3 regions of the Clostridium sp. AWRP genome follow, and region 2 is predicted to be linked to each of the others. Evidence: riboswitches for the same ligand, from Rfam matches in the RefSeq annotation. Region 2 holds a riboswitch; each other region holds the start of a gene.

Region 1 (3,286 bases), 1.0 Mb from region 2:
TATTTTTACACGATTATTAGTATGATCAACATATATATCATTTTCATCTATTTTGGTATGGTAATCATAATCAGATTTAGGTCTATTTATGAGCACTATTTATTTCCCTCCTTCTCATTCTAAAATTATCTTTTGGAATTAAGCAGTTTTTTTCATTTCTAAAAAGTTTTTCCAGCCCTTTAGACTCATAATTTTTAAATTTATCACATATTCCGCAATGTTTACATTTATGGGATTTATCAGAAGGCTCCGTGTAGGTGCACAATACTCCTTCATAGTTTCTAAGAATTAGTTTGTCAGGTGATTGAGAAACTACATATTGAGGATTAATAGGTATTTTACCGCCTCCTCCAGGGGCATCAATTACAAAAGTGGGAACTGCAAATCCAGAAGTATGTCCACGTAATAATTCCATAATTTCGATACCAGCGGATACAGGTGTTCTAAAATGTTCTATTCCTTCAGATAAATCGCATTGATATATATAATAAGGTCTTATTCTATTAGCTACTAATTTTTGTACAAGGCTTTTCATAATGTATGGGCAGTCATTTATATTTTTTAGAAGTACAGATTGATTTCCAAGAGGAATTCCAGCGTCAGCAAGCATATTACAAGCTAATATTGAGTCCTTGGTTATTTCATTTGGATGATTAAATTGTGTATTAATCCAAACTGGATGATATTTTTTTATAATATTGCATAGTTTAGAAGTTATCCTTTGAGGCATAACAACAGGAACTCTTGTACCAATTCTTATCACTTCAACGTTATCTATTTTACTTAATTCTTTTAATATAAATTCTAATTTTTCATCTGAAACACATAGTGCGTCTCCACCAGATATTAATACATCACGTACTTCTTTATGAGCTTTTATATATTTGAAAGCTCTTATCAAATTACTGGTTGATAAAGTTTTATCAGCATGTCCTGCAAAACGTCTTCTTGTACAATGTCTGCAGTACATAGAACATTGTTGGGTAATAAGTAGAAGGACTCTGTCTGGATATCTATGTGTCAATCCTGGAACTGGTGAATCAAGAGTTTCATGTAATGGATCATTACTGTCACATTTAGAAATTTCTGTCTCATAAATTGTCGGAATTGCCTGCCTTCTAATTGGACAATTATAGTCATTAGGGTCAATTAATGTAGCATAATAGGGTGTTATTGCCATTCGTAATTTCTTCAGACTTGCTTGTACACCATCTTTCTCTTTATCATTAAGATTTACAACTTGTTCTAATTCTGCTAATGTCGTAATTCTATTAGAAATTTGCCATTCCCAATTGTTCCATTCGTCTGGGGAAGTATTTCTCCATAATGGTATGTCTTTATAGTTCCTTTGCAAGTTAAAAAACTCCTTTCAAAAGTTCGTGATTTGTAAGATGATGCTTAATCACTGCAAAAAATAATAAGCTGCAGAGAAGTGAAATGCAACTTATTAAATCTACTAATTATATTTATAGTAAAAAAAGCACAAAATATATATTATATATTGAAACTTCCCTTCAATGCTTACGAGATTAGCTGACGGATTCGGATCGAAGAAATTAACCCTACCTATCACGTGGATAAGATTCACCCCAAAAATTGGTTCTCCCGCTCAAAGTGATTAAGCATTATCAATATTTAAATTATATATATAAGTATATCATAGCAACATATATATGTCAACATATATATGTTGCTATACTAAATTCAAACATATGCTAAATTAAATTTATTTTTTACTGGAATAGTTTTAGATTTGAAATTATAATTATAGATGGCATTATAGTATTATATATTTGGAAAATTAATTTTAATCATAGAATACTAATACTGAAGTGTAATAAATAAATTAATTAAAGATCATATATGGAGGTTGTTTTGATGAATAGGGAGCTTGTTTCTAAAGAGTATATTGTATCTAGAATGGAGGAATTGATATCAAAAAATGAAGGCCCTTTTAGTATTGTAATTGCAGATATTGACAATTTTAAAAATATAAATAATTTATATGGAAATGATATTGCTGATAAAGTAATAGAAAAGCTTATATTAATTTTAAATAATAATTTGTTACCTGAAGATAGTATTTATAGACATGGTGATGAATTTAATATATTACTTGCAAAACAAGGTGCTGAAAGGGGATTTATGCAATTAGAGGAAATAAGGAGGTATTTATCAGATAATACATTTGACATAAGTGATAATATGAAAACAGAAGATATTTATTTTACTTTAAGCTTTGGAATTGCAAGTTATCCAAGAGATGCTAAGAATGTAGTTGAACTTTTTAGAGTAGCAGATAGTGCTTTGTTTAGGGCTAAAGAACTGGGCAAAAATAGAATATGTCTTTCTGAATCAGAAAGTATGGTTTTAAAGTCTAACTATTTTACAAAAACACAACTTGATAGACTTTCTAGACTTTCTAAGTCAACAGATAGAACTGAAGCATTTCTTTTAAGAGAGGCTCTTGATGATTTGTTTAAAAAATATAGTAAATAATGTTTGTTATAAAAATAAAAGGCGTTTTATTTTTATAATAGGATGGCATAGGTATTAAAATTAATATAAGAACAGCAGTTAATTACTTCTGCTGCTGTCCTTATATTAGAATATCAGTTATAGTATAAAGTATTTCTTTAGTTTATTTACTTTAAAGCAAACTCAACAGCAGAAACAGCATGGATTGTTGTTGTGTCAAATATTGGGATATCTACATCTTTTTGTTGTATCAAAAGAGGTATTTCGGTACAGCCAAGAACTATTCCTTCAGCACCATTTAAATGCAGATTGTTTATTATTTGCTTATACTTTTCTCTTGATGAATTTTTTATTACACCTTTACATAATTCATTGTATATGATTTGGTGAATAACTTCTCTACCATCTTCATCTGGAATACTTACGTTTATATTGAATTTATCTTTAAGAACTTTTTTATAAAAACCTTCTTCCATAGTAAATTTTGTTCCAAGGAGTCCTACAGTTTTTATATGTTTTTCAATTATTTTTTTACCTGCAGCTTCTGCTATATGTAAAACCTTGATTCCAGCTTTGCTTTCTATATCAGGAGCTAGTTTATGCATTGTATTAGTACATATTATGATAAAATCAGCGCCGCCTTTTTTAAGACTTTGAGCAGCATTAACCATTATATTTGATAATTCCTCCCATTTATTTTGATGTTGAAGAATTTCTATTTCATTAAAGTCTACCGAATATAATATACATTCAGCTGAATGAAGTCCTCCTAAGGTTTTGTTAACAGTTTCATTTATAATTTTGTAAT
Region 2 (3,286 bases):
CAAGTTGTACTTTTATCCATAAATTTTCATTATTTAGTATACTTATGCTATCAGGACTTTTCTTTATCTCTACAGGTATATTATTTTCCCCTTTTTTCATAACATAGGCATTTAAATCTGATTGTAATTTAAAGTCTGATGGTTTTACCGAGTATACATTGGAGGCATTACCCTTTATTAAAAGAGATATACTAGCAGGCTGATTATCTACCTGTACAAGTTTTGATTGAGCAAGCGCATCTTTATTCACTATGGTAACAGGTACCACAATCTTTCTTTCCCTCATAGGATCTTCTACATTGAATATGTACAGCCATAGAATAAATGATGCTATTACACAGCATATTTTTACTAGGATTTGGTTCCTTTTATTTTTTCTTTCCACCCAATCACCCTCTCTCTCCATGTATCCTTTTTCTGAAACCTATTTTTCATTATATTTATAAGAACTTTTTTCAACCTATCCTTTGTATAATTTCTTGTAATCTTTCCATTCATGGCAAGAGAGATAGTACCAGTCTCTTCTGAAACCACTATGATAAGTGCATCAGAATTCTCTGATATACCAATTGCAGCCCTATGTCTTGTACCTAACTTTTTGTTTAAATCGTTATTACTAGTAAGCGGCAAAAAACATCCTGCTGAAACTATTCTATTATTTCTTATTACAGCTGCCCCATCATGCAGTGGAGTATTTACTACAAATATATTTTCTAGAAGTGCAGATGATACCAAAGCATCTATCTTAGTCCCAGTATTTATTATATCTCCAAGTCCAGTAACTTGTTCTATTACAATGAGTGCCCCTGTTTTGCTTTCAGATAAATTCCCTACTGAATTTGCAATTTCTGTTATAACCTTTTCCATAGTCTCTTCATCCTCTAAAATGTGCTTATCATTAAAAGCGGTTCTTCCTAACTGTTCCAATGCCCGACGAATTTCCGGTTGAAATATAATAACAATAGAAAGGACACCTATGGTCAAAGTCTTGGTAAGTATCCAATTGAGCATAGTTAAATTGAAAAAGCTGCTTATCGGTATAAGAAATATTATTAGTATAATTCCCTTTAAAAGCTGTTCAGCTCTAGTTTCTTTTATAAGCATATATCCCTTATAGAGTATATATGATACTACTAATATATCCATAACGGAGGATACACTTATATTCCTTATTGAATTAGCTGTCATTTGCAATAATTCCACCCATCTCACCACCCTGTCAATAAATATATATTTAAATTATACACTATTTGATATTGTTTATATCACGTAATAAATTATTTTATAAAATTTTAATAAAATGCATTTTTATCGTATTTTATTTTTTTATATGGGTACAATATCATTAGCCTAAGTTTTACTAAAAACGCGGGGAAACCAGTAACATTGGGGTGAATCGTATTTACGTAGGTTATGCCTTTACCGAACCCGTCAGCTAACCCCGTCGGTAATAAGGAGAGGATTAGATTGAAAAAAATTTTTTGTTTAATACTTTTTTCTTTGCTGTTACTTATTCCTTTTTCTAACGTAACTGCAAAGAATTTTACCAGTGCCAGTTCCGATTCATTTAACGGACAGGAAGAAGTCGTGCAAGTATTTAATTGTTCTGATCAAAAGATATATATAACTCAGAATGATGTTGATTTAATGGCCAAAGTTGTTTATGCTGAGAGCAATTCAGAACCTTTTGAAGGCCAGGTAGCAGTAGCTTCCGTAATACTAAACAGATTAAAATACCCTGAGTTTCCAAAGACAGTAGAAGGCGTTATAAAACAAAGGGGTGCTTTTTCCTGCGTCAAAAACGGTACTGTAAATGTATCTCCAAATGAAAGTAGTTATAGTGCAGTTTCTCAGGCTCTAAAGGGTATAGATCCTTCAGGTAAATCCATTTTCTTTTATAATCCCCAAATAGCCACATCTCAATGGATGAAAAACATAGATAAAAGAAATATGAAAACTATAGGGCATCATGTATTTTTTGTAGCTAACTAAAAAAGCCACCTCATCTTTTTTTAAAGATGAGGTGGCTTTTTTAATTAATTTTTGTCAATATAAGAAACAGCATTTAATGCTGCTACCTGTCCCTGTCCTGCGGCTTTCATATACTGATAAGGTTTCCCCACACAATCTCCTGCTGCAAAACAACCTTCAATATTTGTCTTCATATTCATATCTACTTTTATGTGTCCATTTTCCATAATAAGTCCCGGCACCAATTTATCTGGTGCTATGCTATCCTTTAAAACAAACACTCCATCTGTAACTATTTCCTTGCTTTTCAAAATTACCTTTTCTACTTTATTTCCTCCAGATATCTCTACGACCTTATCTCTTACTATTTCTATATTTTCATTTAAGTCTAAGCTTTCTTTATACATTGGTATATAGTATATTTTTTTAGCAAGTTCATTTACATAATTGGCTTCTGCTTCAGCTTCTTTATTATACCCTATTATAGTAACGATCTTTCCTTTATAAAGGGGTGCGTCACAGGTAGCACAATATCCAACTCCCTTGCCAAGGAATTCTTCTTCTCCTTTTAATGGTTTTGTATATTCAATGCCAGTTGCCAATATAACTGCACTTGCTTCATACATTTTTTCATTTACAGCAACGCCAAAATATTGTCCCATAGCATATATAGTATTTATTCTTTCATAAGTTATATTTATCCCCATGTTTGTTACGTGCTGCTGAAATCTATGTTTTAACTGTACTCCTGTTATACCAGGAAACCCCAGGTAATTATCTATTTTAGGTGCTTTTATCAATTTACCACTGAGCTCACTGCTTCCAAAAACAATTATATTCTTATTTCTTATTTTTGCATTAATTGCTGCTGACAGTCCCGCAGGACCGCTGCCTACTATAGCAATATCATATCTAGTATCCATATACTATCACCTCCAGTTTTTATTTTCTAATTTCATAGTTAAAATGACAAATCAACTAAATTGTCAATTTGTCATTTTAAGAAATAAGGCATTTGAAAGAAAATAACAAGTCAAAGATGCGACGAATATTTTTTATCAGACAAGGAGGCAGGTTCCGCAGATAGTGAATCCTATCTAAGGGTTCTACCAACGCAGTATGATAAAAAATAGGCTAGCATACTGACTAGTTATTTCTTTGAAAATGCCTAAACAGAATTTAAACTATATATGTTTTTTCAAAGCATCTTTTATTGCATCTTTTGGTCTGAATCCAACAAATTTATCTACCATATTTCCATCTTTAAATACCATTACAGTTGGAATACTTGCAATTTTAAATTGCGCTGCTGTAA
Region 3 (3,286 bases), 710 kb from region 2:
CCGTCTGTATTCCATTGTTATCCCAATGACTTTTGCATCCGCAATAATCAAGGATAACACATTGTGGGACAAGGTTTAAGTTCCTAGCCTTTAGCCCACCTTCTATTAGGTTGAGTACACAAGCCACGCCTACAACGCCCACATCTCCATATCTAATATTTTTTGCATTTGAAAAGGCATCGGTTTCGTGGGGAACAATTAGAACTTGAAAGTTATGGGATTTTCCAAGTTTCGTAAGCTCATTTACCCTGCAGCTTTTAGAACAATTTCCACACAAGAAACCATCTTTGACCTTTTTTCTCTTGCATACCCCTTCTGGTTTTAAGCAAATGCAAGCAGGCAGGAGTACTTTTCTTTCCTTTGTCTTAACAAATAACTTTCTAAATGCATTACTTAATATCTCTGCTCCCACCATATTTAGATGGTACTCAACTTCCTTCCTACCACATAAAATATTATCCTCTCTTATTCCATAAAACCTATAGTTGGTGTTTAAAAATTTCTGTACATTTGGAGTATACAAGCCGAGTACCTCCCTGGATCTTTTTTCAAACCACAGTGATATTTTAAAGGCACACTTGTTTACTTTTATAATATATTCTTCACTGCTATTTTTTAAAAATAGCAGCCATGTGTTCATTCTCTTACATTCATATTTGAATTCCCCTGAAGCAGTTAACCAAAGTAGTAATTTTTCAAAGTCGCTTTCACCATAAGACACAGAAGAAGGCTTTACTTCTTTCTTTAAAAGATATTTACAGGCAAGCCTTCCCCTTAAATTATCGGCACTTTTTCTTAAAAATTTTGATTTTGTCCTTAAATTAAATAGAAGTTTTAAAACATTCAAAGACAGTCTATCTGCCTTTAAAGCTTTTGTTATATAAGTTCTCCATAAAACTCCAATGATTAAGAATTCAAGTTCATACTCTTCTCTACTTCTAAGTTCTTCTATACTATTATTCTTAATAAAATTTATAAAGTCTTCTATTATATTATCTGCTTCTATTTGAATTTTTTCCACGACTTCATTTGAAAAGTTGGATATACACTTGTAGTATTCATTTGAATTTTTAGATTCATCTCTAAGAAAATAGGTTATACAATTTTCCATAATATTCTCCTATTTAATCACATTTGAATTTTTATTATATAACTATATTATCACTTTTAATAACGAGAAGTTATATTATTAATTTTCACACATATATAAAATTTTTACTTAATATAAAAAAATTGTGAAGCAATTAATTCACAATGCACGATGCACAGTTCACAATTAAGGATGATTTTCTTCCGTTAAAACTTCAGAAAATCTAAAATATAGCACCATTGAAGCAAAGCTTCAATAAGCTTTGAATTTAAAATTTTTCGCAACACAGCGGAGAAAAATCTACCGAAATTGTGCATTGTGAACTGTGAATTGTGAATTCATTTAGGTCGTAAAGTTTTTAAACTGTGAAAGTTGAGTTAGGTTTCAATGCAGTTGACAATTCGCAGTGAAAAATTACTATTACAACAATTACTTCTATAAGAGTATTAAATTTATGTTGAAGTTTTTTTATGTCAATAGTTCCATCTATTTAATATGGATATACTCTGGGAATGCTGTTAGAATAGCAAACATAGACAAGCCTAAATCTCAGGAATGAGATGCGGGGGATAATTATTTTTTGGGGTGAATCTTTTTTACTAAAAAGTAGGGGTATCCCAATCCCGAACCCGTCAACTAACCTCGCAGGCAAAATTAAGGGGGATCTATATTTATGAATTTTAAAAAAATCAGGACAATGTTATTTGCCGCATTGTTGTGCACATTATCTTTTACTCAAGTACATGCAGCCAGTTACACTGTAAAACCTGGTGACTCTCTATTTAAAATAGGAGTATTATTTAAAACAAATGCAACTACAATCATTAATAACAATGGCTTAAGTGGAACTAGTATATATCCAGGTCAAGCTCTATATATTAATTCAAAGACCTATACTGTACAAGCCTCTGATACGCTTTACTTGATATCAAAAAAATTTGGCATATCTCTTGATACTTTAATTGCTGCCAATAGTAATGTAAGCAGTTATATCTACCCTGGACAAGTATTAAACATTCCTTCAGGTTACGTTTTTAAAGAGACAGCCTCTCCAAAATATATAATTTCCTGTACTGACAACGAGGTAGATTTGCTTGCAAGACTTGTAACTGCTGAAGCAGAAAGTGAACCTTATACAGCTAAAGTAGCCGTAGCTGCTGCAGTTATAAATAGAGTTCAAAGTTCTCAGTTTCCATCTACATTAAAAGACGTAATATACCAGGTATCCTATGGATATTATCAATTTACTCCAGTATTAAATGGATGGATAAACAAACCTGCTTCTGATAGTTCTAGGAAAGCTGCTTTAGAAGCATTATATGGTTCTGATCCAACAAAAGGAGCTATTTATTATTTTGATGATTCAACTACAAATACTTGGCTCTGGTCAAAACCCATTGCTTTAAGAGTTGGGAAACTAATATTCACATACTAGACCTTGTAGGGATCTTAAGCAAAAAAATCAACTTATACTTCGGATATTTTTTACAATCACAAGTACGTTAAATATTTTGATAAGTCTAAGCAGAAAATTTATAAAAACTTAAGGACTTTTGAAAACTCGTACCTCAAACAATTCAAAAGTCCTTAGTTTTTTTTATAAATTTTCCACTAAGACTTATATACAAAATATTTAAATGTTCTTGTTTATTGTAAAAATATCTTTACGTATAAGTTGATTTTTTAGTTAGAAAGCCTACAGTAATAAATACTGCAGCCAATATTAAACATTCAAGTTCTAATTGGTGCTATATTTTAGATTTTCTGAAGTACTAACGGAAGAAAATCATCCATAACTATTAATTCTTAACTCTTAATTTTTAATTATTAAAAAATATCCGCAGCATAAGTTTATTTTTATTTAGGAGCTATATTTAAAGATATTTCTTTGCAAGTTTATCAAAACTGTCTAAAGATTTCTCTATTTTATCATAAGAAATACAATAGGAAAGTCTAAAGTGACCAGGACATTTAAAGGATGAGCCTGGAACTATGAGCAGGTTAAATTTTTTTGCTTCCTTTGCAAATTCAACATCATCAGCAATTAATGACTTAGGGAATAAATAAAAGGCACCTTCAGGCTTAACACAGGAAAATCCTATTTTAACAAGATGATTGTATAGTAAATCTCTGTTCTTCTTATATATATTCATATCTACGCTTGAATCCAGACATTTTGCAATTACCCTTTGAAAT

What was found. Region 2 has a riboswitch for cyclic di-AMP ahead of DMR38_RS20040 (cell wall hydrolase). Riboswitches for the same ligand answer to the same signal wherever they lie in the genome.
Region 1: linked by a shared signal. The riboswitch ahead of ablA (lysine 2,3-aminomutase) and the one ahead of DMR38_RS20040 (cell wall hydrolase) in region 2 are both predicted to bind cyclic di-AMP.
Region 3: linked by a shared signal. The riboswitch ahead of DMR38_RS01955 (LysM peptidoglycan-binding domain-containing protein) and the one ahead of DMR38_RS20040 (cell wall hydrolase) in region 2 are both predicted to bind cyclic di-AMP.

Annotation. Positions count from the first base shown of each region.
Region 1 is NZ_CP029758.2:3,248,092-3,251,377, reverse strand. Features, by position in the region: gene ablB (putative beta-lysine N-acetyltransferase) at 1-96, opposite strand, end outside; gene ablA (lysine 2,3-aminomutase) at 83-1,354, opposite strand; cyclic di-AMP (ydaO/yuaA leader) riboswitch at 1,504-1,635, opposite strand; gene DMR38_RS14915 (GGDEF domain-containing protein) at 1,879-2,499, shown strand; gene DMR38_RS14910 (aspartate/glutamate racemase family protein) at 2,646-3,286, opposite strand, start outside.
Region 2 is NZ_CP029758.2:4,293,870-4,297,155, forward strand. Features, by position in the region: gene DMR38_RS20030 (CdaR family protein) at 1-385, opposite strand, end outside; gene cdaA (diadenylate cyclase CdaA) at 352-1,203, opposite strand; cyclic di-AMP (ydaO/yuaA leader) riboswitch at 1,338-1,465, shown strand; gene DMR38_RS20040 (cell wall hydrolase) at 1,468-1,992, shown strand; gene DMR38_RS20045 (NAD(P)/FAD-dependent oxidoreductase) at 2,037-2,894, opposite strand; gene trxA (thioredoxin) at 3,156-3,286, opposite strand, start outside.
Region 3 is NZ_CP029758.2:424,391-427,676, reverse strand. Features, by position in the region: gene DMR38_RS01960 (DUF116 domain-containing protein) at 1-1,111, opposite strand, end outside; cyclic di-AMP (ydaO/yuaA leader) riboswitch at 1,620-1,756, shown strand; gene DMR38_RS01955 (LysM peptidoglycan-binding domain-containing protein) at 1,764-2,525, shown strand; gene DMR38_RS01950 (pyridoxal phosphate-dependent aminotransferase) at 2,965-3,286, opposite strand, start outside.